4 regions of the Herbaspirillum sp. CAH-3 genome follow, and region 2 is predicted to be linked to each of the others. Evidence: predicted binding sites of a transcription regulator. Region 2 holds the regulator's gene; each other region holds the start of a gene.

The links. Region 2 encodes sigma-54, which starts transcription at its own class of promoters, with help from an activator protein. Its sites were predicted from a motif close to TGGCANGNAANCTGCTTT; they were not measured.
Region 1: the regulator sigma-54 is predicted to act here: its motif matches at 2,944-2,961, upstream of prpB (methylisocitrate lyase).
Region 3: the regulator sigma-54 is predicted to act here: its motif matches at 3,000-3,017, upstream of atzF (allophanate hydrolase).
Region 4: the regulator sigma-54 is predicted to act here: its motif matches at 3,829-3,846, upstream of FYB76_RS17325 (nitrate regulatory protein).

The regions. Positions count from the first base shown of each region.
Region 1 is NZ_VSWE01000017.1:67,870-75,358, forward strand. Features, by position in the region: gene FYB76_RS21215 (MFS transporter) at 1-820, opposite strand, end outside; gene prpR (propionate catabolism operon regulatory protein PrpR) at 1,063-2,745, opposite strand; gene prpB (methylisocitrate lyase) at 3,065-3,955, shown strand; gene prpC (2-methylcitrate synthase) at 4,032-5,186, shown strand; gene FYB76_RS21235 (hypothetical protein) at 5,449-5,886, shown strand; gene FYB76_RS21240 (propionate--CoA ligase) at 6,208-7,489, shown strand, end outside.
Region 2 is NZ_VSWE01000010.1:166,631-174,119, forward strand. Features, by position in the region: gene hpf (ribosome hibernation-promoting factor, HPF/YfiA family) at 153-515, opposite strand; gene FYB76_RS14675 (RNA polymerase factor sigma-54) at 668-2,158, opposite strand; gene lptB (LPS export ABC transporter ATP-binding protein) at 2,227-2,976, opposite strand; gene lptA (lipopolysaccharide transport periplasmic protein LptA) at 2,973-3,611, opposite strand; gene lptC (LPS export ABC transporter periplasmic protein LptC) at 3,663-4,271, opposite strand; gene FYB76_RS14695 (HAD family hydrolase) at 4,268-4,822, opposite strand; gene FYB76_RS14700 (SIS domain-containing protein) at 4,822-5,850, opposite strand; gene FYB76_RS14705 (cation:proton antiporter) at 6,212-7,489, shown strand, end outside.
Region 3 is NZ_VSWE01000037.1:4,378-11,866, forward strand. Features, by position in the region: gene FYB76_RS26340 (amidohydrolase family protein) at 1-160, shown strand, start outside; partial or broken gene FYB76_RS26345 (Tn3-like element IS1071 family transposase) at 151-1,545, shown strand; gene FYB76_RS26350 (hypothetical protein) at 1,662-1,901, opposite strand; gene FYB76_RS26355 (HAD-IC family P-type ATPase) at 2,091-2,564, opposite strand; gene atzF (allophanate hydrolase) at 3,091-4,785, shown strand; gene FYB76_RS26365 (NCS2 family permease) at 4,935-6,467, shown strand; gene FYB76_RS26370 (nucleoside deaminase) at 6,504-6,953, shown strand; gene FYB76_RS26375 (ring-opening amidohydrolase) at 7,215-7,489, shown strand, end outside.
Region 4 is NZ_VSWE01000013.1:44,829-52,317, forward strand. Features, by position in the region: gene uca (urea carboxylase) at 1-1,104, shown strand, start outside; gene atzF (allophanate hydrolase) at 1,101-2,516, shown strand; gene FYB76_RS17325 (nitrate regulatory protein) at 2,541-3,788, opposite strand; gene FYB76_RS17330 (YitT family protein) at 3,898-4,569, opposite strand; gene FYB76_RS17335 (response regulator transcription factor) at 4,934-5,554, shown strand; gene FYB76_RS17340 (ATP-binding sensor histidine kinase) at 5,681-7,489, shown strand, end outside.

The DNA.
Region 1 (7,489 bases), on a different contig from region 2:
CCGGCAGGCCCAGCTGCTTGACCGCATAGGTCGGGATGTACAGCGACAGGTACACCGAGACGGTGGCCATGATGACGCTGCCGGCACCGATCAAGAGGCGCATCTTCTGGTGTGCGAAGGTATCGCGCAGCGGCGCATCGGTCTTTTCGCTCGATTCCTTGAACTCGGGCGCTTCATCCAGGTGGCGGCGGATATAGATGCCGGCCGGTGCGATCAGCAAACCGAAGATGAAGGGCACGCGCCAGCCCCAGGAGGCCAGTTGCTCGGGGGTGAGCATGTTGTTGAGCACGGCGCCGAAGATGGCCGCCAGCAGCAGGCTGATGCCCTGGCTGGCCACCTGCCAGCTGGAGAAGAAACCACGGCGATGCGGGGCGTGTTCCACCAGGAAGGCGGTGGAGCTGCCGAATTCGCCACCGGCGGAGAAGCCCTGGATCATCTTGCCCAGCGCGATGCCGGCCGGTGCCAGCAGGCCGATGCTGGCGTAGCTGGGCATGAAGGCGATCATGGCCGTGCCGATGGTCATGAGCATGATGGACAGCATCAGCGCCGCCTTGCGGCCTGCACGGTCGGAGTAGGCGCCCAGCACCACCGCGCCCAGCGGACGCATGAAGAAGGACACGCCGAAGGTGGCGAAGGTCAGCAGCAGCGAGACGCTGTCGTCGCCCGTAGGGAAGAACTGTTTGGCGATGACGACGGCAAAGGCGCCATAGATGAGGATGTCGAACCATTCGAGCGCATTGCCGATGGAGGACGAGATGATCGCACGCCGCGCCTGCGGATGCGTGGTGCCGGCGCCAGGCGCCGTGGTGTTGCTGGTCATGGAGACTCCCTGATGGATACGTGGATGGAGGAGCAGCACGCCGTTCTGACCCTGGCGGGGCAGGAGGCTGCCTGGCTGTGTATGGTTGGTTGTGGGCTCCCTGTGACGGCCGGGGCCGTTACAGCGGGCGAGGATAGGCGGCGCGATGCGGCACTGTCAAGGCGCAGTGCGGGGGATTATCAGGAGGCAGGACGCACAGCTGGTTTTGCGAAATCATTTTCTCGTTTCCCGTGCATGCAGACTCACGCCTGGGCTTTCGGCTGCGCTTCGGCTTCCTTGAGCTTGCGCCAGAGGGTGGTGCGGCTGATCCCGAGATGGCGCGCCGCAGCGGCGCGGTTGCCTCGGAAGCGACGCAGTGCGGCTTCAATGGCGTCAGCGTCGGGGGCGATGTCGGGAGAGGTCAGCGCATGCGGTGCCACCATTTCTGCCGCGCTCGACAGCAGCGGCTGCGCCATTCCAGCCATCCCCGCCAGCTCCGGTGCCACCCGCTGGATCAGCGCGGGGGTGAGCGCCTGCAATGGTTCTGCGGCCAGGAACAGGGCCAGCCTCTCCATCAGGTTGCGCAGCTCGCGCACGTTGCCCGGCCAGTCATAGGCGCCCAGCAGCGGCGCGCAGCGCAGGAGCTCCGCGCCCAGGTTGGCATGCGGACGTGCATCCAGTGCGGCCAGCGCATGCTTGAGATGCCATTCGGCCAGCGCGGCAATATCCTCGCGGCGCGCCCGCAAGGGCGGCAACTGCAAACGCAGTACGCTGAGCCGGTAATACAGGTCCGCGCGAAAACGGCCATCACGCACCCGCGCTTCCAGGTCGCAGTGCGTGGCGCTGATGATGCGCACCTGGACCGCAATGGGCCGCGTGCCGCCCACGCGCACGACCTCGCGCTCTTCCAGCACGCGCAGCAGGCGTGTCTGCAGCGGCAGCGGCATCTCGCCGATTTCATCGAGCAGCAGCGTGCCGCGATGCGCCGCTTCAAAGACACCGGCGCGTCCGCCACGGCGTGAGCCGGTGAATGCGCCTTCCTCATAACCGAACAGTTCGGATTCGAGCAGCGATTCAGCCAGCGCGCCGCAATTGATGGCCACGAAGGGGTGGGCGGCCTGGGTCTTGCCCTGCATGCGCGGATGGGCGCGATGGATGGCTTGCGCCGCCAGTTCCTTGCCGGTGCCGGTCTCGCCCTGGATCAGCACGTTGGCCGGCGAGCGCGCAAAGAGGGTGATGGACTGGCGCACCGTTTCCATCACTTCCGAATCGCCGCGCAAGTCCTTCAGGTGATGCCGTGCGCGCAGGCTGTCGGCCACGGGCAGGCTGGGGCCGCGCGTGCTTTCCAGCTGCGTCAGGCGCGCCAGTTCCAGCGCATCTTCAAAGGCCTGGCGCACCGTGGCCGAGGAGTAGAGGAAGATGCCCTGCATTCCCGCTTCCTCGGCCAGGTCGGTGATGAGGCCCGCCCCGACCACCGCCTGCACGCCGCCGGCTTTCAGTTCCTGCACCACGGCACGCGCATCTTCCTCGGTGGCGTAGGTGCGCTGGGCAATGTCCAGCCCGAACATCTGCTGGAACTCGGCCAGGGCCGGCATCGCCTCCTGGTAGGTGACCAGCCCGATGCGCGCGCTGATCTGGCGGGCGCGGGCCAGCGCCTGCATCACGTCGAAGCCGCTGGCGCGCGCCACCACCACCGGCACCGGCAGGCGGCTCTTGAGGTAAGCGCCGTTGGAGCCGGCCGAGATCACCACATCGCAGCGCTCGCTGGCCAGGCGCTCGCGAATGGCGCGCACGGCCTCGTCGAAGCCGAGATGAATGGGCTCGATATCGGCCACGCCGTCGAACTCCAGCGTGATGTCGCGGAAGAGTTCCGAGAGCCGCGACACGGACACGGTCCAGATCACGGGTTTGTCGGCCAGGCGGTCAGCGGGGGCAGGGCGTTTCATGACAGGTGTTTGCGGCGTTTCAGTGAAACGTTAATGTAACACTGATGAAACGCCTCCGGTTGCGGTACATCAAGGGGGAGGAGGTGCAGCACCTCTGTCAAGGGCATCGGAAGGGCAGCCTGCAAGCCTTGTCCCACGGCGGTTCCATGCGAGATGAAGGTTTCTTCAGGCCTTGCGCCAGGCAATGCTGCACTGCGATGGCACGGCCGTTGCAATGATGAACGCATGTGTCGCAGGGCGGGTGCTGTGTTTCCCCGCCCGGCCGCAGCCAGACCATCCGACTTTCCAGTATTTCAACCTCATCGAGAAGGTGTCCACCATGGCTCTCCACTCCGCAGGCGCAGCGTTCCGCCAGGCCGTCCAGGAAGAATCCCCCTTGCAAGTCATCGGCGCCATCAACGCCAATCACGCCCTGCTGGCCAAGCGGGCCGGCTTCCGTGCGATCTACCTGTCCGGCGGCGGCGTGGCCGCGGGTTCGCTGGGCCTGCCCGACCTGGGCATCTCCAACCTGGATGACGTGCTCACTGACGTGCGCCGCATCACCGACGTCTGCGACCTGCCGCTGCTGGTGGACGTCGATACCGGCTTCGGTGCCTCGGCCTTCAACGTGGCGCGCACGGTCAAGTCCATGATCAAGTTCGGCGCGGCCGCCATGCACATCGAAGACCAGGTCGGCGCCAAGCGCTGCGGTCATCGTCCCAACAAGGAAATCGTCAGCAAGCAGGAAATGGTGGACCGCATCAAGGCCGCCGTCGATGCCCGCACCGATGAGAACTTCGTGATCATGGCGCGCACCGATGCGCTGGCCGTCGAAGGACTGGACGCCGCCATCGAACGCGCCGTCGCCTGCGTGGAGGCCGGTGCCGACATGATCTTCCCGGAAGCCATCACCGACCTGGCCATGTACAAGCAGTTCGCCAATGCGGTGAAGGTGCCGATCCTGGCCAACATTACCGAATTCGGCTCGACCCCGCTGTTTACTGTGGACGAACTGAAGGGCGCCGATGTGGGCCTGGTGCTCTATCCGCTCTCGGCCTTCCGCGCCATGAACAAGGCGGCCGAAAACGTCTACCAGGCGATCCGCCGTGACGGCACCCAGAAGAACGTGGTCGACACCATGCAGACCCGCATGGAACTCTATGACCGCATCGATTACCACAGCTACGAGCAGCGTCTGGATGCGTTGTTTGCACAGCAGAAGAACAAGTAAGACGACATCAACGCAAAACTGAATACCCGCTTCCGATAATTAGCTTTGACCTAATACAGACTACGAGGAGAACACGATGAGCGATCAGCAAACCCCCGGTTTCAAGCCCAAGAAATCCGTTGCCCTCTCCGGCGTCACCGCCGGCAACACCGCCTTGTGTACCGTCGGCAAGACCGGCAATGACCTGCACTATCGCGGCTACGACATCCTGGATGTGGCCGACAGCTGCGAGTTCGAGGAAATCGCCCACCTGCTGGTGCATGGCAAGCTGCCCACCGCCGCCGAACTGCGCGCCTACAAGGCCAAGCTCAAGGCCCTGCGCGGCCTGCCGGCCAACGTCAAGGCGGCGCTGGAATGGCTGCCTGCAGCCTCGCATCCGATGGACGTGATGCGCACCGGTGTCTCCGCGCTGGGTTGCGTCTTGCCCGAGAAGGATGACCACAACACCCCCGGCGCGCGTGACATCGCCGACCGCCTGATGGCGTCGCTCGGTTCCATGCTGCTGTACTGGTACCACTACAGCCACAACGGCAACCGCATCGAGGTCGAGACCGATGATGATTCCATCGGCGCGCATTTCCTGCACCTGCTGCACGGTGAGAAGCCTTCCGAGGCCTGGGAGAAGGCCATGCATACCTCGCTGATCCTGTACGCGGAACACGAATTCAACGCCTCCACCTTCACCGGCCGCGTCATTGCCGGTACCGGATCGGACATGTATTCGGCCATCACCGGCGCCATCGGCGCACTGCGCGGCCCCAAGCACGGCGGTGCCAATGAAGTGGCCTTCGAGATCCAGAAGCGCTACGACAACCCCGACGAAGCAGAAGCCGATATCCGCCGCCGCGTCGAGAACAAGGAAGTGGTGATCGGTTTCGGCCACCCGGTCTACACCATCTCCGACCCGCGCAACAAGGTCATCAAGGAAGTGGCGCGCAAGCTCTCCAAGGAAGCCGGCTCCACCAAGATGTTCGACATCGCCGAACGCCTGGAAACGGTCATGTGGGACATCAAGAAGATGTTCCCCAACCTGGACTGGTTCTCGGCCGTGTCCTACCACATGATGGGCGTGCCGACGGCGATGTTCACGCCGCTGTTCGTCATCGCCCGTACCTCGGGCTGGGCTGCGCACATCATCGAACAGCGCATCGACAACAAGATCATCCGCCCCTCGGCCAACTACGTGGGCCCGGAAGACCTGAAGTTCGTGCCGATCGGCAAGCGCAAGTAAGAGCAAGCGCCCGCGCAGTTGCGTCATGAGCCGATGGCGCGATGGCGCGGGCATGAGGGGCAAGAGAGGGAGAGGGCGCAGCAAGAAGAAGGAAGCGGCGGCTGGCGCGTGTCGGCCGCCCCATTCCCCGGGGACAATGGCAGTGCGCAGGCAGATTTGTAACAAGCGTTACATGTGGTCGAGTCAGGTGCAATAACTTGCTAAGATGCGGTCGGATCTTTTCCGCCCCCGCGTCCACCCCTGACTCTCCATGGATCATCCGATGATTGCTGCCATCGTTTCCCGCCGTCTTTCCGCATTGCCCCTGACTTCCTTCGCACTGGCCGGTGCCTTGACCGTTGCACTGTCCGCTTGTTCATCCACGCCCGTACCGGTCACCGAGACCAAGCCGGTGCTGCCGCAGCTGCTGCAATCGCCTGCGGCCACACAGCCGAGCTGGGCTACGCAACTCAAGACCGGTGCCTTCAGCTGCGAGATGGGCAACAAGGTCGAAATCCGCATGGATGGCCGCGTGACCGATGGCGTCACGCTGGTGTGGAAGGGCAGCAGTTACATGATGAATCCGGTCAGCACCTCGACCGGTGCAGTGCGTCTGGAGAACAAGGGCGAAGGCCTGGTGTGGATCCAGATCCCGTCGAAGTCCATGCTGCTCAATTCCAAGGTCGGGCAGCAGCTGGCCAACGACTGCCGCACGCGCTGACATTGCAGCGCCGCGCCGTCGTGCAGGCCTGACGCCGGCGCGTTCTTTCCACCTCGCATTCCTTCCTCCCTTGTCATGCCAATGGCGTCTTGCTGCCGGCATCGCTCCCGCTTGATTTGAATCATCCAAGATCGCTTGCGCAAGCGACGGATTCAGCCCCTCGTAAGATTCAGGTGCAAGACTGGTTTCATCGTCGCATGAGGGCCACGCATGGCAAAGACGCTTTTTGCACATGCTCCAGAGCCACGCGACCATCGGCCTGCAAGCCACGCCGTGCAAGGCCGACAGCGGTTTTCAATTCGAAAGACATGAGGAGACGTCATGCAATACGAGGATTTCCATCGCCGTTCCATCGAGCAGCCTGAGGCCTATTGGGCAGAAGAAGCGCAGCGCATCCATTGGGACAAGCCCTTCACCCGCACCCTCGATTATTCCCGCGCGCCCTTCGCACGCTGGTTCATCGGCGGCACCACCAATCTCTGCTTCAATGCTGTGGATCGCCACTTGGGCGAACGCGGCAAACAGGCGGCACTCATTGCCATCTCCACCGAGACCAACAGCGAACGCGTCTACGACTTTGCCGAGCTGCATCGCGAAGTGCAGGCCATGGCGGCCAGCATGCTGTCCCTGGGCGTGCGGCGCGGCGACCGCGTGCTGATCTACATGCCGATGATCGCCGAAGCGGTCTTCGCCATGCTGGCCTGCGCCCGCATCGGCGCGGTGCATTCGGTGGTGTTCGGCGGCTTTGCTTCCAACAGCCTGGCCTCGCGCATCGATGATGCACAGCCCACCCTGATCGTCTCGGCCGATGCCGGTTCGCGTGGCGGCAAGGTGATTCCCTACAAGGGCTTGCTGGACGAAGCCATCAACCTGGCGCAGCACAAGCCGCAGAAGGTCTTGCTGGTCGATCGTGGCCTGGCGGAGATGGCGCGCACGGCACAACGCGACGTCGACTACGCGCCCTTGCGTGAGCAGCACCTGGACCAGCCGGTGCCGGTTGCCTGGCTGGAGTCGAATGAGGCCAGCTACGTGCTCTATACCTCCGGCACCACCGGCAAGCCCAAGGGCGTGCAGCGCGACGTGGGCGGCTATGCAGTGGCGCTGGCCTCATCGATGCAGCACATCTTTTGCGGCAAGCCGGGTGAGACCTACTTCTGCACCTCCGACATCGGCTGGGTGGTGGGCCACTCCTATATCGTCTATGGCCCGCTCATTGCGGGCATGGCGACGGTGCTCTATGAGGGGCTGCCGATCCGGCCCGATGCGGGCATCTGGTGGAGCATCGTCGAGAAATACAAGGTGACGCGCATGTTTTCCGCGCCCACGGCCATCCGCGTGCTCAAGAAGCAGCCGGCCGAATGCATGGAGCGCTACGACACGTCCTCGCTCAAGGCCCTGTATCTGGCCGGCGAGCCGCTCGATGAAACCACGTCGAGCTGGATCTCGGGTGCGCTGAAGGTGCCGGTCATCGACAACTACTGGCAGACCGAATCGGGCTGGCCCATCATCTCGATCGCCAAGGGCATCAGCGACAAGCCCACGCGCCTGGGCAGCCCTGGCGTGCCGATGCCGGGCTACCGCCTGGCCATTCTCGATGAGGCCA
Region 2 (7,489 bases):
CTTGCGCAATGATTTATATTTTTTCCACAGGCTTGCGCCAGTTCGGCGGCCATCAATGAAAAAGGGCGCTTGCGCGCCCCTTCCTCATGAAATTCGGCTGGCTTTCTCAGCAGCGTTGCGGCTGCGAGGCGGCTTGCCGAGGGTGTCCTGGCTTATGCCGCTCCGGCCACCGCATCCTCCGGCGTTTCGTCCGGCAGGCGCTTGGCCATGGAGTGATGTTCCTGCAACTTGTCCTTGTGCTTGATGACCTGGCGATCGAGCTTGTCGATCAGCGTGTCAATGGCAGCGTAGAGGTCGTGTGCGATGCTTTCCGCATGTAGATCCTTCCCCTTGATGTGGACGTTGATTTCCGCTTTTTGGCGCTTTTCCTTTTCTGTGAGTTTATCTACGCTCAGGATCACGCTGACGTCGATCACGTTGTCGAAATGGCGCTTGATACGCGAGAGCTTGCTTTGCACGTATTCCCGGATGGCGGGGGTCAGTTCGAGGTGGTGTCCACTGATGGTCAGATTCATACAAGACTCCTATCGTGAAGTCACTGGAGGTTCGTGCAATCGATCCTGCTGCAGCTGTACCACGGGCACGGTCTTCGTGTCGGATGGCGCGGGCATCAGTCGGATGCTTGCCTGAACACAGCAACGGTACTGCAGAAAAACTGAGGAAAAACTCAGAGGGACTTGCGGAGATTGACCGGCGGAATCTTCAACACTTCGCGGTATTTGGCGACTGTGCGTCGCGCGACCACCATGCCTTGTTCTGCCAGCATATCCGCAATCTTGCTATCGGATAATGGGGTCTGCGGGTTCTCGGCTCCTATCAACTGTTTGATCAGCGCCCGTATCGCGGTGGAGGAAGCTTCGCCTCCGGTTTCAGTCGCGACGTGGCTACCGAAGAAGTATTTCAACTCAAACATTCCATGCGGAGTGAGCATGTATTTCTGAGTCGTCACGCGAGAGATGGTGCTCTCGTGTAGACCCAGTGTATCAGCAATTTCACGCAGCACAAGGGGGCGCATGGCGACTGCCCCATGTGAAAAGAAGTTTCTTTGACGTTCCACAATAGCCTGCGCGACGCGCAAAATTGTATCGAAACGTTGCCGCATGTTCTTGATGAGCCACTTGGCTTCCTGCAACTGCGACGACAGCGAACCTTCGCCCTTGGCTTGCTTCAATGCACTGGCATACATCGCATTGACGCGCAGCTTGGGCATGACCTCATGGTTGAGCATGACCTGCCAGCCGGTCTTTGTCTGCTTGACAATCACATCCGGCACCACATAGTCCGAGGCATCGCGCGCGAATTCGGCACCCGGGTGCGGACGGCATTGGCGGATCACGGCCTGGGCTTCACGCAGGTCTTCGTCATCGCAATCCAGGGCCTTCTTGATCTTGTTGAAATCGCGCTGGGCAAACAGCGGCAGGTAATCCTCAACGATCCTCAGCGCCAGCTTGCGGGTGACAAAGGGGATCTTGGGCAGGCGGCGGATTTGCAGCGCCAGGCATTCACCGGCACTGCGTGCACCCACCCCCGCGGGATCCAGGCTCTGCAGGAGCTTGAGCGAAATGGACAGCTCTTCCATGTCGATGCCCAACTCTTCAGGCAGGCGCGCGTGGATGTCTTCCAGCGGTTCTTCGAGATAGCCGCTTTCGTCGAGCGCATCGGTGAGCAGCTCCAGCAGCGCCCGATCGCGCAGGGTGCGCGCGGTCACGCGGATCTGTTCCAGCAGGTGTTCGCGCAGGGTCAGTTCGTGGGCTTCGAGTTGCGGACGGGCATCGTCGTCGTCCGGCGACTTGCCGCTGCGTGCGACATCGTCAAAGCTCCAGTCAGCATCGCCGGTGACACCGTTGTCGGGATTGTTGTCCTGGTACTCGAAACTGGAATCGCCATCTGCCGCCGCCGGTGCGGCCTCGCCGCTGCCTTCCCCGGGCGCCTCGGCCACACCGCTGGAGGGCGAACTGGAGACGGCGCCATCGGCCAGCAGGCGCACCGAATTGTCGAGCGCATCGTCCAGGCGTTCCAGCAGGGGATTGTCGGAGAGGATCTGTTCCAGTTCCTGGTGCAGTTCCAGCGTCGACAGTTGCAGCAGCCTGATCGACTGCTGCAGTTGCGGCGTCAAGGCGAGGTGCTGCGAGGTACGTAACTGGAGCGACTGTTTCATCTGTCTTTCTGGAAGCGGCGTGGCCCGCTGGTTGCACTGCCTGTCGTTGCGTAAAGTAAGTTGCCTGCTTACATGCGGAAGTGTTCGCCCAGGTACACGCGGCGCACCGATTCGTTGGCGATGATCTCTTCCGGATTGCCGCTGGCCAGCACCGTGCCCTGGTTGATGATGTAGGCGCGGTCGCAGATGCCCAGCGTCTCGCGCACATTGTGGTCGGTGATGAGCACGCCGATGCCGCGTTCCTTCAGGAAGCGCACGATGCGCTGGATCTCGATCACGGCAATCGGGTCGATACCGGCAAAGGGTTCATCGAGCAGCACGAAGCGCGGATCGGTGGCCAGTGCGCGGGCGATTTCGACACGGCGACGCTCGCCGCCCGAGAGCGACAGCGCCTGGCTATCGCGCAGCTTTTCGATCTGCAGTTCGTGCAGCAGGTTGTTGAGGCGGCCTTCGATTTCATCGCGCGAGAGCGGCTTGCCGTCTTCCTGGCGCAGCTCGAGCACGGCACGGATATTGTCTTCCACCGTCAGCTTGCGGAACACTGAGGCTTCCTGCGGCAGGTAAGACAAGCCCATGGTGGCGCGCTTGTGGATGGGCATGCGCGAAATGGATGCGCCATCCAGGTCGATCTCGCCGCCATCGGAGGGCACCAGGCCCACGATCATGTAGAACGAGGTGGTCTTGCCGGCACCATTGGGGCCAAGCAGGCCGACCACTTCGCCGCTGCGCACTTCCATCGAGACATCGCGCACCACCTGGCGCGCGCCATAACTTTTCTTCAGGCCGCGAACGACCAGCGAGCTGGCTGCCATCGTCATTGGCCCTTTCCGTTGTCGCGACGCGGGGCAGGCTGCGCGGCGTTGTTCTTGCCGGACGGCTGGGCCGCCGGGGTGGCCGGTGCGGTGCTGCCAGCCGGCGGCGGATTCTTGGGCTGGATCACGGCGGTGATGCGGCCCGCGCCGGGCTTGCTCTCGCCGCTGGCGGTATTGTTCACGGAGTAGAACTCCGCACGGCTGTCGTAGGAGATGAATTCACCGTTGACTTCATCGGTGATGCGATCACCATCCATGCGCTGGATGTGCGCGCGCTGGAACAGTTTGGAGACTTCGGTCTGTTCCGAATATTCGATCCGCTCGGCCTGGCCTTCGATCCACAGGTTGGGACCGCCGTCGCGCTTCTGGCGGAAGTTGGCCAGCGACCCGGGAGCCGCGTACAGCACGGCGTTTTCATAACCGTACTGGTCGGTCGTCAATACCACCCGGCCGGCCTTGATGATGAGCGTACCGCGCGTCATGACCACGTTGCCGGTGAAGGTCTTCACCTGGCGCACATCGTCATACACCATCTGGTCTGCCTCGATGTTGGTGGGCTTGGTGGAGTCCGCCTTCTCGGCGTTGGCCACGCCGCACACGGCAGCCAGCATCAGCATGGGCAGAAAGAGTGAGCGTTTCATTGGTTTCCTGTCTGGTCGGTTCTTGGCGTTCTTGTCCCGGTCGCTACCGGGTTATCGTTTCTTCGGGGTCGGCTCGTAATAGCCGCGTACATTGCCGAACAGCTGCACCACCTGGGTGGCGTTGTTGGCCACCATGCCCACGCCGTTCAGGCGCGTGGTGCCCATGGTCATGGCCACCGGCTTGTCGGTCTTGACGATTTCATCGTCGGGCAACAGCAGCAGGTATTCCGATACCAGGTGCATCTGCTCGCGCCCCTTGTAGGGCGCGCGTATCGCGTTGGCGTTGCCGTACATGTGGATCTGGGTCTGGTCGTCCGTCACGCGTGCGGTATCGGAGTAGAGCTCCATGGGCGCCTGGGCCTGGTCCAGGTTGTGCACGACCGGCTTGGTGATCTCGAAGGAATCATCCGTGGGGAAGTGCACCATCTTCCTGCCCGAGACGTCATAGCGCGGCAGGCCGGTGGGGCCCATCCTCACGTAGCTGAAGTTTTCCAGGTAGTAGTCGGGCTTGCCGCGCGGACGCTGCACCGGCTGCTTGTCGCCCGCTGCGCGCATGGCCTGCATCACCCAGAAACTGCCCAGCGCTGCGCCGATCAGGATCGCCAGGATCACCGCCACGCGGATGCGCTCGGCCTTGCGTGCCCCGCTGTGCCCGCTCATGCCAGGTACGGCGCCAGCGCCGCCTCGTAGTTGCCTTGCGCGGCCAGGACCAGGTCGCAGATTTCTCGCACGGCGCCATTGCCGCCGGTGGCCTGGGTGACGTAGTCGCTGCGCGACTTCACTTCACGATGGCCGTTGGCCACGCAGGCCTTGAAGGCCACGCGGGTCAGGACCGGCAGGTCGATGATGTCATCCCCCAGGTAGCCGCAATCCTGCGGACCCAGCTGCACCTGCTGCAGCAATTGCTCGAAAGCCTGGCGCTTGTCGTGGATGCCCTGGAAGACATGGGCGATGCCCAGGTCGCGCGCCCGGCGCAGTACGAAGGGCGACTGGCGCGCAGTGATGATGGCGGCGGCCGTACCGTACTGCTGCATCATCTTGATGCCGTGGCCATCGAGGGCGTTGAAGCGCTTGAAGGCTTCACCCTCATCACCATAGAACAGGCCGCCATCGGTGAGCACGCCGTCCACATCGAAGATCATCAGGCGCACCTGCGCCGCCTTGGCGAGCGCGGCGGCGGGCAGGGTGCTGGCGAAGGCTGGCGCATTCATCAGATCACCTTGGCACGCGTGAGATCGTGGATGTGCAGCGCGCCCGTGAGCACGCCGGCCGCATCGGTGACCAGCAACTGGTTGATGCGGAATTGTTCCATCAATTGCACCGCATCCACTGCCAGCTGGTCCTGGTTGACGGTCTGCGGATTGGCATGCATCACGTCTGCAATGCAGAACTTGGCGAAGTCCTGGCCACGCTCCAGCAGGCGGCGCAGGTCGCCATCGGTAAAGACGCCGACCGGGCGGAATTGCTCATCCACCACGGCGGTCATGGCCATGCCCTTGCGGGTGATCTCCATGAGCGCGGCCGACAGGGACACATCCGGACGCACGGCAGGAATGGCCTCGCCACTGCGCATGACATCGCGTACGTGGGTCAGCAGGCGGCGGCCCAGGGCGCCCCCGGGATGCGAGCGGGCAAAATCTTCCTCGACGAATCCGCGTGCGTCCAGCAGCGACACCGCCAGCGCATCGCCCATGGCCAGCGCGGCCGTGGTGCTGGCGGTAGGCGCCAGGTTGAGGGTACAGGCTTCCTGGGCCACGCCCACGTTGAGGTGCACGGCCGCAAGCTGCGCCAGGCTGGACTGGTCATTGCCGGTCATGGCAATGATCACTGCGCCCATGCGCTTGATGATGGGGACGATGGCCAGCAGCTCGGCCGTTTCGCCGGAATTGGAAATGGCGATGAAGACATCGCGCGCGGTCACCATGCCCAGGTCGCCATGGGCGGCTTCAGCCGGATGCATGAACAGCGACGGGGTGCCGGTAGAGGCCAGGGTTGCAGCCATCTTGCGGCCGATGTGGCCGGATTTGCCGATCCCGGAAACCACCGCTCGCCCCTCGCACTGCAGCAAGACCTCTACGGCCTGGGCCAGGGGTTCGGCGCTGTCGTCGCGCAGGCGGTTTTTCAGGGCCAGGATGGCATCAGCTTCGATCTGCAGGGTCTGGCGTGCCAGTTCGATGGCACGGCGGGCAGCCCCGGCCGAAAAAGATGCAGGCGTGGTTTTGTCATCGGTTACACTCATAACCGAAGTATAAACGAATTAGCAAAGCAAAAAACTTGCCAGATGTAAGGGAATGCTGCCGGATTTGATGTGAAGTGCAGCTTTGCGTCGCGCCGCAGCGCCGCAGCCACGGGGGATTCCGGCCTGCACCAAGGTCGGGCGCGGCATCGCAACAGACGGGGAAAGCCCACGATCGTAGTGAATAACTCTGCTGTTGTTGCGCCACAGGTATGAATTCTACGGCGATCAAGCCCGCCGCTGCCCGAGGTTTTCCTTCACGTTCAATGCTGGCTGCATGAACTGCCTCTTGCTGGTGCGTTGCCAATTCATTCACATCGAACCCCGCCGAGCCCGGCGGCTTTTGACAAGAAACTCGACAGCAATGTTTTCCGGACTGGAACTGACCCTTTTCCTTCTGGCCGCCGCAGTGCTCGGCGTGGTCGCCTTCCGCATGATGCAGTTGCCGCCCATGCTGGGCTACCTGGTGGTGGGCATCATCATCGGCCCGCACGGCCTGGCCTTCGCCGAAGACAACGAAACCACCCATGCGCTGGCCGAATTCGGCGTGGTCTTCCTGATGTTCTCCATCGGGCTGGAGTTTTCGCTCTCCAAGCTCTCGGCCATGCGCCACATCGTCTTCGGCCTGGGCGTGGCGCAAGTGGCCGCCACCATTGCCACGACCATGGTGGTGGCCTGGGGCGCGGCCATGGTGCTGCCGCAGTTCGTCAACGTGACCTGGCAGGCCGCCTTCGCGCTGGGCGGGGCGCTCACCATGTCGTCCACGGCCATCGTCTCCAAGCTGCTCACCGAACGGCTGGAGCTGGAGACCGAACACGGCCGCCGCATTCTCGGCGTGCTGCTGTTCCAGGATCTGGCGCTGGTGCCGCTGCTGATCGTGGTGCCGGCGCTGGCCAACCCGTCGGGCAACATCATGGTCACGCTGGGCTGGGCGGTGGGCAAGGCGCTGGTGGTGCTGGCCCTGCTGCTGTTCTTTGGCAGCAAGCTCATGCGCGGCTGGTTCCGCATCGTGGTCAAGCGGCGGTCGCAGGAACTGTTCATGCTGAACCTGCTGCTCATCACCCTGGGCGCAGCCTGGATCACCGAGAAGGCCGGGCTGTCGCTGGCCCTGGGCGCCTTCATCGCCGGCATGCTCATTTCCGAGACCGAGTTCAAGCACCAGGTGGAAGAAGACATCAAGTCCTTCCGCGATGTGCTGCTGGGCCTGTTCTTCATCACCATCGGCATGCTGCTCAATGTGCGCACGCTGGTGGATCACTGGTTCCTGGTACTGCTCCTGCTGACCGGGCCGGTATTGCTCAAGTTTGCCCTCATCGCCGGACTGGCGCGCCTGTTCGGCTCCACCACCGGTGTGGCGCTGCGCGTGGGCCTGGGCCTGGCGCAGGCCGGGGAATTCGGCTTCGTGCTGCTGAGCCAGGCCGGTGGCCTCAAACTGGTCGATCCCATGCTGATCCAGGTGATCCTGGCCGCGATGGTGCTGTCGATGCTGGCCACGCCCTTCATCCTGGCCAAGTCCGATGCCATCGTCATGAAGCTTTCTGCCAATGAGTGGATGCTGCAGTCGCTGGCCCTGACGCAGCTGGCCACGCGCACCATGGGTGTGCAGAAGCATGTGATCATCGCCGGCTTCGGCCGCAGCGGC
Region 3 (7,489 bases), on a different contig from region 2:
CTCACTTTTAGGCGTCGTGGAAGGGGCAGTCGCGGATCTCGCAGTATTCCCATCGGCGACGCCCGAGGAGGTTGTTCTGGATCAACAGTCTCCGCTCTTCGTACTCAAGGGCGGACGTGTCGTTGCCATGCGATTGGCCGCTGGATCAAGGCCAGAGTAACTGCCGGTGTCGATGCGGTGGCCGCTGCAGCCCGCAGTGGCGTACTGCGCGTGGATGATGAACTCCATTTGTCGCCATTGCCCGCAGAGGACGAAGACCCAGAAGTGACCAAGCTGCGCGCGGCTTTGGATCACCGCATCGGTGAGGTTCAATTGCCGGAAGTGATTCTGGCCGTTGACGCCCAGGTGCGCTTTAGCTGGATCATGCTCGGACGTGAGCCGCGCTCTACCGACGAGCTGCTGATGGTCTATGCCGGCATCATGGCCCACGGCACCAGTCTGACTGCGGTCGAATGCGCGCGCATGATTCCGCAATTGTCTGCCACCAGCATTCGCCAGGCCATGCGCTGGGCGCGGGACGAACGGCGTCTGAGCCAGGCCTGCCAGGCTGTGCTGGAATTCATGCAGCGACACCCGATTGCCGCCACCTGGGGGCGGTCCGATTTGGCATCTTCTGACATGATGACCATGGAGACCACCAAACGGGTGTGGCAAGCCCGGCTTGATCCTCGGCGCAACACACCTTCCATTGGAATCTACTCCCATGTAAAAGACCGGTGGGGCATCTTCCATGCGCAGCCCTTTGTGCTCAATGAGCGCCAGGCGGGCGTGGCCATTGAAGGTGTCATCCGCCAAGAAAAGCTGGAGACCAGCCAGCTTGCTGTGGATACCCATGGCTACACCGACTTTGCCATGTCACATGCCCGTTTGCTTGGTTTTGATCTTTGCCCGCGGTTGAAGGAACTCAAACAGCGCCACCTCTTTGTGCCACGCGGCACCAAAGTGCCCGCAGAAATCGCTGCGGTGTGCGAAGCCAATGTCGACGTCGCTTTGATCGAAAAGCATTGGGATAGTCTGGTGCACCTGGCAGCCTCGGTCATGAGCGGACATGCCAGTGCGGTGGCAGCTCTTGCGCGGTTCGGTTCTGCCGCCCAGGGCGATCCAATCTATGAGGCTGGCGTGCAATTGGGGCGGTTGCTGCGTACGGCGTTTTTGGCTGACTACTTTGTCAAGGACGCTTTCAGGAACGAGTTGCGCCGGGTGCTCAATCGGGGCGAGGCTGTTAACGCCCTCAAGCGCGCCATTTATACCGGCCGGATCAGCCCGGCGCAGGCCAAACGTGTCGATGAAATGCAGGCTGTGGCCGATGCGTTGAGCCTGATGGCCAACATCGTGATGGCGTGGAATACCTCACAGATGCAGGCGGTCCTGGATCGCTGGTCGAACCGCCGCCAGGTCATTCCACCGGAACTGATCGGGAAGATTGCGCCCACCAGGCTGGAGAGCATCAACTTGCGGGGTGTGTTTCGCTTCCCGGTTGACCGCTATGCTGACCAAATCCTGCCTTCGCGGCCAAATGCATCGATAACTGGCACCAATGGATGAAACCGACCACGGTTTGACGCCACGAATCGCAGATTTGAAAGTGAACAGGAAAGTCAATGAAATCAACGATCTACCAACACCACCTCCGCGCCAGTGCTAGCTTTTCGTACCGTCACTTATTGCACTGAAAACGAGGAGACCCCCTCTTCCATCGTTTGCAGCTCGTGTGCCATCCGCGCAATAACGCGCAGTCGCGCGTAGGCCCGGTCCGCATCACTGCTGAACGGTTCATTGGCGACGATACCGACGACATGGCTAGCGTTTTGTTGTACTTCCTGGGCAAAGGCTTGCCGGGCTGCATGAAGGCTTTCGCCCGCCAGCTGCAAAGAACGCAAAGTGTTCGCTGAAATAGACATAGAGACTCCCAAGGTTGCATCTTCGCCCTCGGCACTGCGCGATGCAAGTTTTGTCAAAGACCTGAGTGTAGAGAAACACCCATTGGCGAAGAACTGGGGTACGTCAATGCAGATGGACTGCCGGTTCAGCCGCGCCGCGCTGTCGAACTAGAGGGCGCGAGAAAAGAAGGGTCGCGCATACGAGGGGAATTAGCAGTGCAGCGGCGTGCGGACCACGTCAGTCCTGCAAGCACTCATCGCGACGCCGATTTGAGCAGCCTTGAGGGCGGGTACGTCGTTGACGCCGTCCCCAGTCATCGCGACCACATCGCCTTGTTTGCGAAAACCCTGCAACAGCCGAATTTCCTGTTCGGGCTGCACCCGACAAAGCACGTGAGTGTCAGCTAGGCGCGCTGCCAGTGCTGTGTCATCCAGTTGGTTTAACTCTGGGCCTATCACTGATCGCCCGTCGGCGACCAAGCCTGCTTGTCGTGCGATGGCCAGGGCTGTGTGGGGATGGTAACCCGTGATCATCACGACCCGGATACCTGCACATCGGCACTCGGTGATGGCAGCCGGCACATCCGGTCTCACTGGATCCTTCAGCGCAACCAGTCCCACGAACTCGATGTCGTGCTGGCCGCTGGGCAACTCACCTGAGGGAAAGAAGGAGCAGGTGATCATCACCTATTGGGAACGGCTCTACTGTGAAGGGCGTTGGCCGCTGCACGAATTCGTCATCGTTGCATCAGCGATGTTGATGGACTGGGCAGGCTGATTGCATCGCCAGCGCGCTGGCGGTGCACCGCGGCGAAACGAGCAGGTGGTATGCGTCCCAGCCACTCCTCTGAGCCCGCATCTCTGTCTCCTGACCGTGCAGCACGGCTGCTTGCGTTGGAATATTTCGTTGAGATTGCCACCGGTCCCGCGAAGACGGTGCACCAAGAGTGAATCCACATCCGCGCCAATGTGGACCATCCTACCGAAGGACTGGTTTCCAGTCTTGCCTTGATGCATCTCGGGATCGCGCTCCCCGCTTTCATCTTGAGGGTTCATGCCCGGCGCATCAATGGTGCTCATCAACTGGCGCAACCAGGCACCCGGGCTGTGCAACTGCCTTGGCACAGTCCTTGCTTACGTTCTTGTATCCAAGATTGAATTCTTCAAAATGGTGCATTCCAACCTCCGTTCTTCAGACAACGCCTCTTCCATGGAGGGCATAGCGTCTCAGTTTGCTAAGGAGGCCTGGCTTCTACGCTGCGAGCCAGCGTTAGCGGGCACTGCTGGGGGGCCGCTCAGCGGACTTCGTTTTGCTGTCAAGGACAACATTGATGTTGCGGGCCTGCCAACTACAGCCGCCTGCCCCGCTTTCGCGTACAGCGCAGCCGCCCACGCGGTGGTCGTGCAGCGCCTTCTGGAGGCCGGGGCAACGCTGGTCGGCAAGACCAACATGGACCAGTTCGCCTGCGGGCTCAATGGCACGCGCACACCGCACGGTGCAGTGCCCAATGCATTCAACGCTGCGTATGTGTCGGGCGGGTCGAGCTCCGGCTCGGCTTACGTGGTGGCAACCGGCCAGGTGGACTTTGCGCTGGGCACCGATACGGCCGGCTCGGGCCGGGTGCCTGCCGGCTTGAACAACATCGTGGGCCTGAAGCCGACCAAGGGCCTTATCAGCGCCCGCGGGGTGGTGCCGGCTGCACAGAGTGTTGATTGCGTTTCCATATTCGCGCGCACGGTGGATGTGGCCGCCTCCGTACTGCAAGTCGCGCAGGGGTATGACGCCCAGGACCCCTACAGCCGGCAACTCGCATTGGCATGTCAGCCCGTGCCCGAAGGCTTTCGCTTTGGCGTGCCGGATGTGCTCGATTTCCTTGGCGACGGCGCTGCCGAAGCGGCGTTTGCCGAGGCGGTGAACCGGCTGCGTTCGCTGGGCGGTACGTCGGTCCCCATCGCCTATGAGCCGCTGGCGAAGACCGCGGCCCTGCTGTACGAAAGTGCACTCGTTGCCGAGCGCTACGCCGCGGTGCGCTGCTTCTTTGATCAAAACGCCAGCGAAGTGGTGGAACCAGTGCGAAGCATTCTGGCCAGCGGGCGCAGCTACAGCGCGGCAGATCTGTTCGATGCACAGACTCGCCTGCGGGCGCTGGCCCAGCAGGTGGCACCGCTGTGGCAGGGCCCAGACGCAGTTGATGTGATGCTGCTGCCTACGGCCCCCACACACTACACCATTGCAGCGATGGACGCGGACCCTGTAGCACTCAACCGCAATCTGGGCGCGTACACGAATTTTGTCAATTTGCTGGACTATGCCGCCATCTCGGTGCCAAGCAGCCTGAGGCCCGATGGCCTGCCGTTTGGAATCACCCTCGTCGGCCCGTGCGGCAGCGACTGGCGGCTGGCTGAACTTGGCCAGCGCTACCACCAGGCCACCGGTCTGACACAAGGTTCCACCGCCCAGCCGCTGCCTGCACCGGGCGCCATTCCCGGCTTGGTCGCGCCGGCCACGGTACGGGTCGCCGTGGTGGGCGCGCATTTGTCCGGCATGCCCCTCAATGGCCAGCTGACAGAGCGTGGCGCGCGCCTGCTGGGCCCTGCCGAAACGGCGCCCGACTACCGTTTCTTTGCCTTGCCCGGGACCGTGCCGCCCAAGCCCGGGCTGCTCCGAGTGGAGCCGGGCGCGGGCGCACGCATCGCACTGGAAATCTGGGAGATGCCGGCCGAGCATTACGGCTCGTTCGTGGCGCTGGTGCCCGCGCCCCTGGGCATCGGAACCCTGGCGTTGGACGATGGGACCACCGTTCAAGGATTTGTCTGCGAGGCCCTTGCCACAGCGGGCGCGCAGGACATCTCGCATCTCGGCGGCTGGCGTGCCTATCTGGCTTCGCTACGAAGCAACGCCTGAGCTGCCCTGCAAGTCTCCCCTCACGTTCACCACCCCCCCTTCTACGTATGACGACTCGAAATAATATACTATCAGTCCCTCCTGGACTACGCCTCTTTCATCGGGGGGATCTCGACGGGTTCTTTGCTCTTGGGCTGGATAATATGCTCATGCTGATATTGATGAGCAACTTTTGCCTCGGTTTCCCGCTCTATATGCCCCGGGAGTTGTTTTTTGAGCGTATTTTACCTGCAGCCGCGTTGGGTCTTGTCATCGGCAACCTCTATTATGCGAGACAGGCTTGGAGGCTTGCGCAGCAGGAAGGGCGAAGCGACGTCTGTGCACTGCCGTTCGGCATCAACATCATCTCCTTAATCGCCTTTGTTTTCCTCGTACTTTACCCAGCGAAATTCATCGGCGAGGCACAGGGATTGACCGGGGATGATGTCGCTATCTTTGCTTGGCGGGCCGGTATACTGGCTTGTTTCGTCTCGGGGCTCATCGAGTTCTTCGGCAGTTTCGTGGCGGAGAGTATCCGTCGATTTACGCCACGGGCTGCGCTGCTCGCACCCGTTGGAGGCATTGGCCTCTGTTTCCTTTCGATGGACTTTTTCTTTCGTGCCTACGCCTCTCCGCTTCTCGGGCTCGTCACACTCGGTGTCACATTTCTGTTCTATTTTGGACGGCTTCGCATCAAGGGTGGGATCCCTTCCGGCCTGATCATCCTGGTGACCGGCACTGGCCTAGCGTGGATGCTCCATTTTGTCCAAGGCGCGCAGGTAGTCCCGGTCGGAAACCTCGCTGATGCCCGCCTCGCTTTCTATCCGCCAGTTCCTGTGTTGGGCGATCTGGTCGCTTCGTTCTCGATGCTTCCCCTGTTTCTGCCTGTAATTCTCCCCATCGGATGCATCAGTGTGATCATGTCCCTGCAAAACATTGAATCTGCGACGGCCGCCGGGGATCGCTACCCGATGCTGCCTTCAATGCTTTATAATGGCGTATCGTCGATTCTCACGGGCGCGTTCGGCAGCCCGTTTCCGACGAGCATCTACATCGGGCACCCGGGTTGGAAGGCGATTGGGTCGCGAGTGGGTTACTCTGTGCTCAATGCGGTGTTCGTATCTATTCTTTGCCTGACAGGTGCCTTGAGCTGGGTGGTCTACTTCGTCCCCGTGGAAGCGGGCATGGCGATCCTGATCTGGATTGGGGTGGCAATGGCCTCGCAGGCTTTCGAAGCGTCTCCTGCGCGGCACATTCCAGCTGTGGTGGTCGGAATGATGCCCGTGCTCGCGGCATTTTGTGCGCTCCTTGTGAAAAAGACCCTTGTCTCCCTAGGCTTCGGCGGCGCGGACAAACCGTTTCCAACGGACATGGGTGACACGTTCGTCTCGACGACCGATTTTTTTGTGCAGGGCATGCTCTCGCTGGAGCAGGGCTACGTATACACCTCAATGGTTCTTGGTGCTGCGACCGTATATATCATTGAGCGGCAGTTTGGCCGAGCGGCCATTTGGTTCTTGATCGGGGCTGCACTCTCAGGGATCGGCTTCATCCACAGTTTTGTGATTGAACAAGCGGATGTGGTGGGGCGGATAGGGTTCTTTTTCACGGCTCCGGCCACCATGGCCTACCTACTCCTCGCGGCCGTAACGTGGTTGCTTCCCCGATTCTCTGAGGCCGATCCGGAAAAGGGTGTAATCTAAAAATAACCTATGGAACACACGAAATTTGAATCAAGCATGCTGCAGATCGCAATCGAGGAGGCGGAAGCAAGTTTCCTAGAGGGAGGCCTTCCCATCGGATCGGTACTCGTCCACCGCGGCAAGCTGGTCTCACGCGGACGCAATCTCCGGGCGCAGACCGGCAGCACTCTCCATCACGCAGAAATGACTGCGCTCGCCAACGCCGGTCGGCAACCGCCGGAATTTTATCGAGAAACTGTGCTCTACACGACGCTTTCGCCCTGTCCAATGTGCACAGGAGCGATGATCCTATATGGTATTCCCAAGGTCGTGATCGGCACCCCAACCGTTCGCGAGTGGGGTGAAGATCGTCTGCGGGAGCTAGGAGTCGAGGTCGTGCACACCCGCAGTGAGGCCTGCGCGGAACTGCTCTCCCGTATGATCACGCAGCAGCGTGAGCTGATCCGGGAAGATGGTGGCAATTTTTTTGCGCAAGCAGGGGTGTGACCGCCATGTACAATGCGGCCAAACTCGGTAGTGAAGCGGTCCACGGTCTTACGAGGCTTCAGAAAATTCCTTTCGATGAGGATCTTATTGAGCGGGTAAGGGCAGCTCGCGGAGGCTCGCCGCGCAACACGCGAGTGTCGCGTGCCATCGACTTGATTTGACGATTGAACCAGCTTCTGTCTTTCGCCCATGACTGATCGGGCCACGGCTAGAAAACGAGTACTGGGCGGCTAGCTTTGCGGAATTTAATCTGATTCACCTATGGATACGTCATCGCTTATAAAAGTGGCGCAGTCTGGGCCGGACGATGTAGGGGCGCTCGACCGAGCGCTTGCGGCGGCGGGTATCCCTCACAGGAAGATCACGGGTATTCTCGGGAAGACGGAGGGTAACGGCTGCGTCAACGACTACACACGCGGATTCGCCACGGCAGCCCTGCGGCACTATCTGCAGCAATTCATGGAGATGACTGCGGTGGATGCTGTGCCGATCATCATGTCGGGTGGCTGTGAAGGAGTGATTTCTCCTCATCTCAC
Region 4 (7,489 bases), on a different contig from region 2:
CCCGGCGTGATCGACCTGACCCCCGGCATCCGTTCGCTGCAGGTGCATTACCAGCCGGAAGCGCTGCCCTTGCCAAGGCTGCTGGAGACCATCACCGGATTATGGGACGCCGTCTGTGCCCGCCAAAACCTGACGGTTTCGTCGCGTATCGTGCACCTGCCTTTGTCCTGGGACGATCCGGCCTGCCAGCTCGCCATCGAGAAATACATGACCACGGTGCGCAAGGATGCGCCCTGGTGTCCCAGCAACCTGGAATTCATCCGCCGCATCAACGATCTCAAGGATATCGGCGCGGTGCGCGAGACGGTCTTCGATGCCAGCTACCTGGTCATGGGACTGGGTGACGTCTATCTGGGCGCACCGGTGGCCACACCGCTGGATCCGCGTCACCGCCTCGTTACCACCAAGTACAACCCGGCACGTACCTGGACTGCAGAGAATTCGGTGGGCATCGGCGGCGCCTACCTGTGCATCTACGGTATGGAAGGGCCGGGCGGCTACCAGTTCGTGGGCCGCACGCTGCAGATGTGGAACCGCTATCGCGAGGTGGCGGCCTTCCGGGGCAAGCCGTGGCTGCTGCGCTTCTTCGACCAGATTCGTTTCTATCCGGTCACGGCCGAGGAATTGCAGACCATCCGCCGCGACTTTCCGCTGGGGCGCTTCGAGGTCGGCATCGAGGAGACACAGCTGAACCTGGCGGACTACCAGGATTTCCTGCAGCGCGAAGCCGAGGGCATTGCCGCCTTCCGCCAGCACCAGCAGGCGGCCTTCGATGCCGAACGCCAGCGCTGGATCGCCAGCGGCCAGGCCAATTACGAGAGCGAGGAGAGCAGCGCCATCGTGCAGGAGCACCAGCCGCTGCAGGCGGGCCAGCTGGCGGTGGATGCACCGATTGCCGGCAACCTGTGGCAGGTCAAGGTCAGCCCCGGCCAGCGTGTGGCGCAGGGAGAGCTGCTGATGATCCTGGAGTCGATGAAGATGGAAATCAACATTACCGCGCCTGAGGCGGGCATCGTCGCCGAAGTGCGGGTGCAGCCGGGCAGTCCGGTACGCGCAGGACAATGCGTGCTGGTCATGGAAAACACGGAAGAGGAGGCCGCATGATCCATTCCTTCGACCTGCGTATCGATGCCCTCACCACGGCCTATCGCGATGGCCGCCTGTCGCCGCGTACCGTGATCGGCCGCCTGCGTGAGAGTGCCATGGCGCTCAATCCGCAATACCGGCTCTACATCCACCTCTTGAGTGAGGAGGAGATCGAGCCCTACCTGCAGGCATTGGAAGGGCAATCCCCGCACAGCCTGCCGTTGTACGGGGTGCCGTTCTCGATCAAGGACAACATCGACCTGGCCGGCATCCCGACCACGGCCGCCTGTCCGGCCTTCAGCTATGTGCCGCGCGAGAGCGCCACGCTGGTGGCGCAGCTGATCACACTGGGTGCGATCCCCATGGGCAAATGCAATCTGGACCAGTTCGCCACCGGCCTCAACGGTACGCGATCGCCCTATGGCGCTTGCCGCAACAGCGTGCATCCGGATTATCCTTCGGGCGGTTCGTCGTCGGGCTCGTCGCTGGCGGTGGCACTGGGTTTGAGCAGTTTTGCACTGGGGACCGATACCGCCGGCAGTGGCCGTGTTCCAGCCGCCCTGAACAACCTGGTCGGCTTGAAGGCAAGCAAGGGATTGCTCTCTACCGCTGGCGTGGTGCCGGCCTGCCGCACGCTGGATTGCGTGACTTTCTTCACTGCCACGGCGGCCGAGGCCAGCCACCTGCTGGCCCTGTGCACGCAGGCCATGCAGCCCGATGAACGCGATGAATACAGCCGTGCCAACCTGCCACACAACGATGCTGCGGCCTTCCAGCCACCGCGCAAAGGCTTGCGCGTAGGGGTGCCGCGCCAGCTGGAATTCCTCGGCTGCAGCGAGAGCCCGGCTTTGTTCGTGGAAGCGCTGGGACAGATGGAAGCCATCGGCGGCGTGCCGGTCTCCATCGATTTCGGCCCCTTCCTCGAGGCAGCGCGCCTGCTGTATGAAGGTCCGTGGGTGGCCGAGCGCTACAGCACCATCGAGGCGCTGCTGCAGGAACGGCCTGAGGAGATCCTGCCGGTGATTCGTGACGTATTGCGCAAGGCACCCCAGTTCAGCGCCGTCGACACCTTCCGCGCGCAGTATCGCCTGCAGCAGTTGAAGGCCGAATGCGACCGCATCCTGGCCACGGTCGATTGCGTGGTGACGCCCGCCTTCCCGCGTCCGGTGACGCTGGAGGAACTGCGCGAGCAGCCGGTGCAACGCAATTCGGACCTGGGCTGGTACACCAACTTCATGAACATGCTGGATTACGCCGCCGTGGCCACGCCCATGAATTTCATGAAGAACGGCCTGCCCTGGGGCATCACGGTATTCGGTCCGGCCTTCAGCGACCAGATGCTGCTGGGCGTAGCCGATGCCTTGCAGCGCGCGCACGGGCGGCCGCTGGCCGGGCAGCGTCACATCGAAAGCCGCCTGCTGGCTGCTTGAGCCAGCAGGGGAGGGGGCGCCGGCTCAGGTGTCCGGGAGGATTTCGGTCAACGACAGGATCGCCTGCGCCACTTCGGCGATGCGCCGGTTCTGGTTCATCGCATGCTTGCGCAGCAGGCGATAGGCGGCCTCTTCGTTGAGGCCCTGCTTCATCATCAGCACGCCCTTGGCGCGTTCGATGAGCTTGCGTTCTTCCAGGCTCTCGCGCACGGTGGCCAGTTCCTGGGTCAGGTTCTGCAGGCGCTCGGACTGGCTGCGCAAAATATCGACGATGGAGTGCGTCAGGTGCGGCCCGACGCCCGCGCGCAAGGAGTCCTCCGGCAGCGGCTCGCCATCCAGGCTGGAGAAGGCCGCCAGCGGGTCGCGCGCCTCCTCCTGGCTGAACAGCTGGGCCTGGTCGTCCAGGGCCTTCTGCAATTCGACGATCTTGTCCTGGCACTGCGACTGCACGTATTGCGCCAGGTGGATCTCCACCTGGTGCAGGCCATCCATGCGGGTCGAGCAGCACTGGTACCAGATATCGGCCAGCTCGGGATCCAGCGGCCGCCCGTGGGCGGTCAGCAGCTTGCGGCGCAGCCTTTCCAGGTCGGCCAGGGGCAGGGTGGCCTGCATGGCCGTCCATTCGTTGCGGAAACCTTCAGCGAAGGATTCGAAACGGCGCAAGGCCTGTTCCTGCATCTCGATCTGGGTTTCGATGGTCTGTTCCTGCTCGCGCGTGATCTTGCCCGTGACAAACGCGGCGGCGCCGGCGGCCCGTTCGCGGCCGGCAAATTCCTTGCCTTGCATCAGGTTGAACAACGCCACCAGCAGCCGCGAAATCTGCGGATCCACCGCCACGTCGGCGGCTTCGAACACCAGTGCCAGCAGGGCGCCCACGACCGTCTTGAAACGCTCGTAGCTCGCCGCCGGCGTGCAGGCCAGTGCGGCTACATCGGCACGCAGCTTGGGCAGTCCGTCCAGCGCGTGCAGGGCGAAGGCGATGCGGGTATAGAGACGGGCGCCGTTGGAGAGGGCGTTGTCGTGTTCGACCGATTCCAGCCAGGTCTCGCATTCGCCTTGTGCGGCCTGGCTGGCCGCCACGCGCTCCTGCCACACCTGGGCATCGCGCTCACCGTGCGAGCCGAGGTAGATGTTGGAGATGCCGCGTTCCTGCTGCAGGCAATGGATCAGCTTGCCGACGGTCAGCACCAGCTGGCAGGTGCGCGCCAGGCGTTGCAGTTCCTCCACTTCGCAGCGGCGGGCGGTGATCAGGTAGTTCAGGACTTGGCTCATGGCGGGCAGGGCAGAGAATCACGGGGGACTGGCCGCATCGCGAGCAAGATTCGTGCGATGCATGGACGCCCCGGATTGTAATGGAATCGCCCTGTCCGGCGCGTTTTCCCTAGCGCGCGATATACCACTCATAGCGGTGATTCCACGCCACGAACAGGTTCATGGTGATGGCACCGACCAGCGAATAGAACACGCGATCCATCGGCAGGAACAGCGCCGCCGTGGCAAACAGCGCCAGGTCGAAACCCATGAGCAGCCAGCCGGCCTTGAAGCCGGTGCGTTCCTGCACGTAGGTGGCCAGGATGCTCATGCCGCCGCAGCTGGCCTGGTGGCGGAACAGGCCGATCAGGCCGATGCCCACGCACAGCCCGGCCAGTACGGCGCCGACGGCGGGATCGAGGTGGCTGTAGCTGATGTAGTTGCCGGCCACGTTGGTCAGTACCGATACCGCCGTGACGGCTGCCAGCGTGCGCCAGGTGAAGGCGGCACCCATGCGCAGGGCGGCCAGCAGGTAGAAGGGCAGGTTGATGATCGTGAAGGCCATGCCGAAGCTGATCCCGGTGGCATAGGTCACCAGGAAGGCCACGCCGGCGATCTGGCCGATGATCAGGCCCAGGCTATGCAGCATGGACATGCCGAAGGCGATCATCACCACCCCGAAGAGCTGGCCCTGGAGATTGTCGATCCAGCTGTGGCGCACCGCTGGCACGGCCGGGGCACGCGCGGCCGGGGTGGACGCAATGGGGGTGGAAGGCGAGGAATCCGCAGTGGAAGTCGTCATGGCAATACCAATCATCAATCGTGGATAACGAACGCGTCACGTCAATGGCCAGGCCGGCGGGTAAGCCGGATCGGCCATCGGTGTGCGGCTGACTTGTGTCGTCGGCAGCCGCCGCAGGGGCGCATGGTAAAGGATTTGTTGCAGTGCGGCGATAGCCGGATGAAGCGGCGCGGCGTTGCTGCAACACTTCTCGGCAAGCAGGAAATGTGCCAGAGCCTTGGGCGGCAGGGGGCTGGTCCGTCAAGGTGGCGCGGGATCAGCGCGAGACCTGCGGGCCGCCTATTATCCTTAGAGATAACAGCCGCCCGAGACGCTTGTTGGTACTGTGTGCCATCATTCGGCTCATTCCAGAAACAATACAAAGATGCCCACCCCCATGATCCACGTCGTGGACGACGATGAAGGTCTGCGTGCGTCCCTCGTGTCCCTGCTTGAATCCTACGATTGGACCGTAGCGGCTTACGCCAGCGCCGATGAGTTCCTGCGCGCACGGCGGCCCGAAGGCCCCTGCTGCCTGATCCTCGACATCCAGATGCCCGGTGCCGACGGGCTGGATCTGCAGGCGGAGCTCAAACGCCTGGGCCAGGAGCACTCCATCATTTTCCTCACCGGCCACGGCACCATCCCGCTGACCGTCAAGGCCATGCGCGAAGGCGCGGTGGAATTCCTGACCAAGCCCTTTACCGAAGAACAGCTCATGCGCGCCGTCGAGATGGCCATGCACCGCGAGACGGCACGCATGAGCGAGCTGCAGGACAGCGCTGCGCTGCAGGCCCTCTACGACAAATTGACCCCGCGCGAAAAGGAAGTGTTCGCCCATGTCGCCACCGGTCGCATGAACAAGGTCATTGCGGGTGTGCTCAATGTCAGCGAGGTCACCATCAAGGTGCATCGCCGGCGCGTGATGGACAAATTCGGCATCCGCACCCTGGCCGACCTGGTGCGCATTGCCTCCCAGCTGGGCATCGAGTTGCCGCAGCGCTAGCGACCTTCTGCGAGATAAACATCGGCCGCGTGTGCCGGAACCGGTGCGGCTTGCTTAGAATGTCGGGGCAAGTCATTGCCGCCGTTACCTCTGCTTCGCTACCCGATTTCCGACCCGATCACGCCGATGCCCGATGCCGCCCGCAGCGCCCCTTTCGTCACCTCTCCGGAAACCTGCCGGATCTCATCCTGCGCAGCGCAACTGCTGGACAGCGATGAAGGCATCGACACACTATGGCTGAAGGACCCCGTCGGGGGTGATTCCTGGATCGCCCGTCGCGCTGCGCTGTCGCATGTCCAGGCGCACGCACGGCTGCAACGCGAGATGCGGTTCGGACGCAGGATCGCATCGGCCTGCCCGGACCAGGCCCCGCGAGCGGTGTGGGAGGGCGATGCGCTGATTCTGCTGTTTCCGGCCTCGGAGACGAATCCCTGTCTGCAAGCCGGACTTGCCCCCCTGCCGCTGGCGGACTTCCTGGTCATTGCCATTGCCTGTGCCCGCAAGCTGGGGCAATGGCATGCGGCCGGATTGCTCCATGGGGACCTGCGCACGGAACACATCTATCATGCGGCGGCAGGCGAGATGCTATTGGTCGGCGCCAGCGCGGGCGGTGAAGACGGATCGCTCATCGCGTCTTCCCGTGCCCTGCCTTATCAGCCCGCACAGCAGGGCCAGGCCGGTGTCTATCACGACCTGTACGCCCTGGGTCAGGTGTTTTTCCGCCTGCTGGCCGCTGCCGCGCCGTGGCCGGAGGAGCAGGTCAGCGACTGGCAGTACGTTCACAGCGCCATCGAGCCGCGCCCGCTGTCATCGCTGCGCAGCGATGTTCCGGCACCGCTGGAGCAACTGGTCGCACGTTTGCTGGCCAAGACGGCTGCTGCCTGCTATTCCTCCGCGACGGCCCTGCTGACGGATTTGCTGCGTTGCCAGCGCGAATACCTGGGCAGCGGCTTCATCACCCCCTTCGAGCTCGACGCCGCCGCTACCTTGGCCGCGCACCTCCGGTCAGAGCGCCTGCATGGCCGCGAACCGGAGCTGGACAAGTTGCAGCAGGCACTGGACCGGGTATGCGAGACGGGGGGCACGGAAGTTGTGATGATCGGCGGGCGCGGCGGCATCGGCAAATCGGCGCTGGCCCGCTGGCTGCTCAAGCGCGCGCACGAGTGCGGCGCCGCCGTCGGTGCCGGAAAATGCGATCAGCTCGGCAGCGCCATTCCCTATGCGGTGATCGCGCAGGCCGTGCACATGCTGGTGGTCGACGCACTTGGCCAGCAGCAGTCCGCAGTGGACGACCTGGCGGCGCGCTGGCAGGGCCTGGTCAGCGGCAATGCCGGCCTGGTCACCGGGCTGGTGCCGCAGGCGCGCCACCTGCTGGGTTCGTCTGCTCCGGCCTTGAGCATCCTCACCCCACAGGGCCGGATCCGTACCGAGCGCGCCCTGGTACGCAGCGTCGAGGCCTTCGCCCGAAGCGGCCAGCCCGTGGTGGTGTTGCTGGATGATCTGCATTGGGCCGATGAGGCCACGCTGTCCTTCCTCGATGAGTTCTTCGCCGATCCGCCTGCCAACGTCTTGCTGGTCGGCGCCTACCGCGATCATGAAGGAAGTTTCTCGCAGCGCTGCCAGCAGGCCCTGCATGCCCGGCGCCATAGCCGCTTGCGCCTGCTCGAACTGACGGTGGAACCGTTGTCGTCCAGCGCCTTCGGCGATATTGTCAACGACGCCCTGACGCAGTCCGGTGAGCAACTGGGCAGCCTGGTACAGGTGCTGCATGAAAAATCGGGCGGCAATCCTTATTTCGCCCGCCAGTTGCTCCAAAGCTGGATCGACGATGGCGCGCTGGAGCTGGTCGGTGGCGGCGAAGGCTGGCGATGGTTGGAAGAGAAGGGCCTGCTGGCGGGCCATGCCGAGCATGTGGTGGACCTGATGATCCAGCGC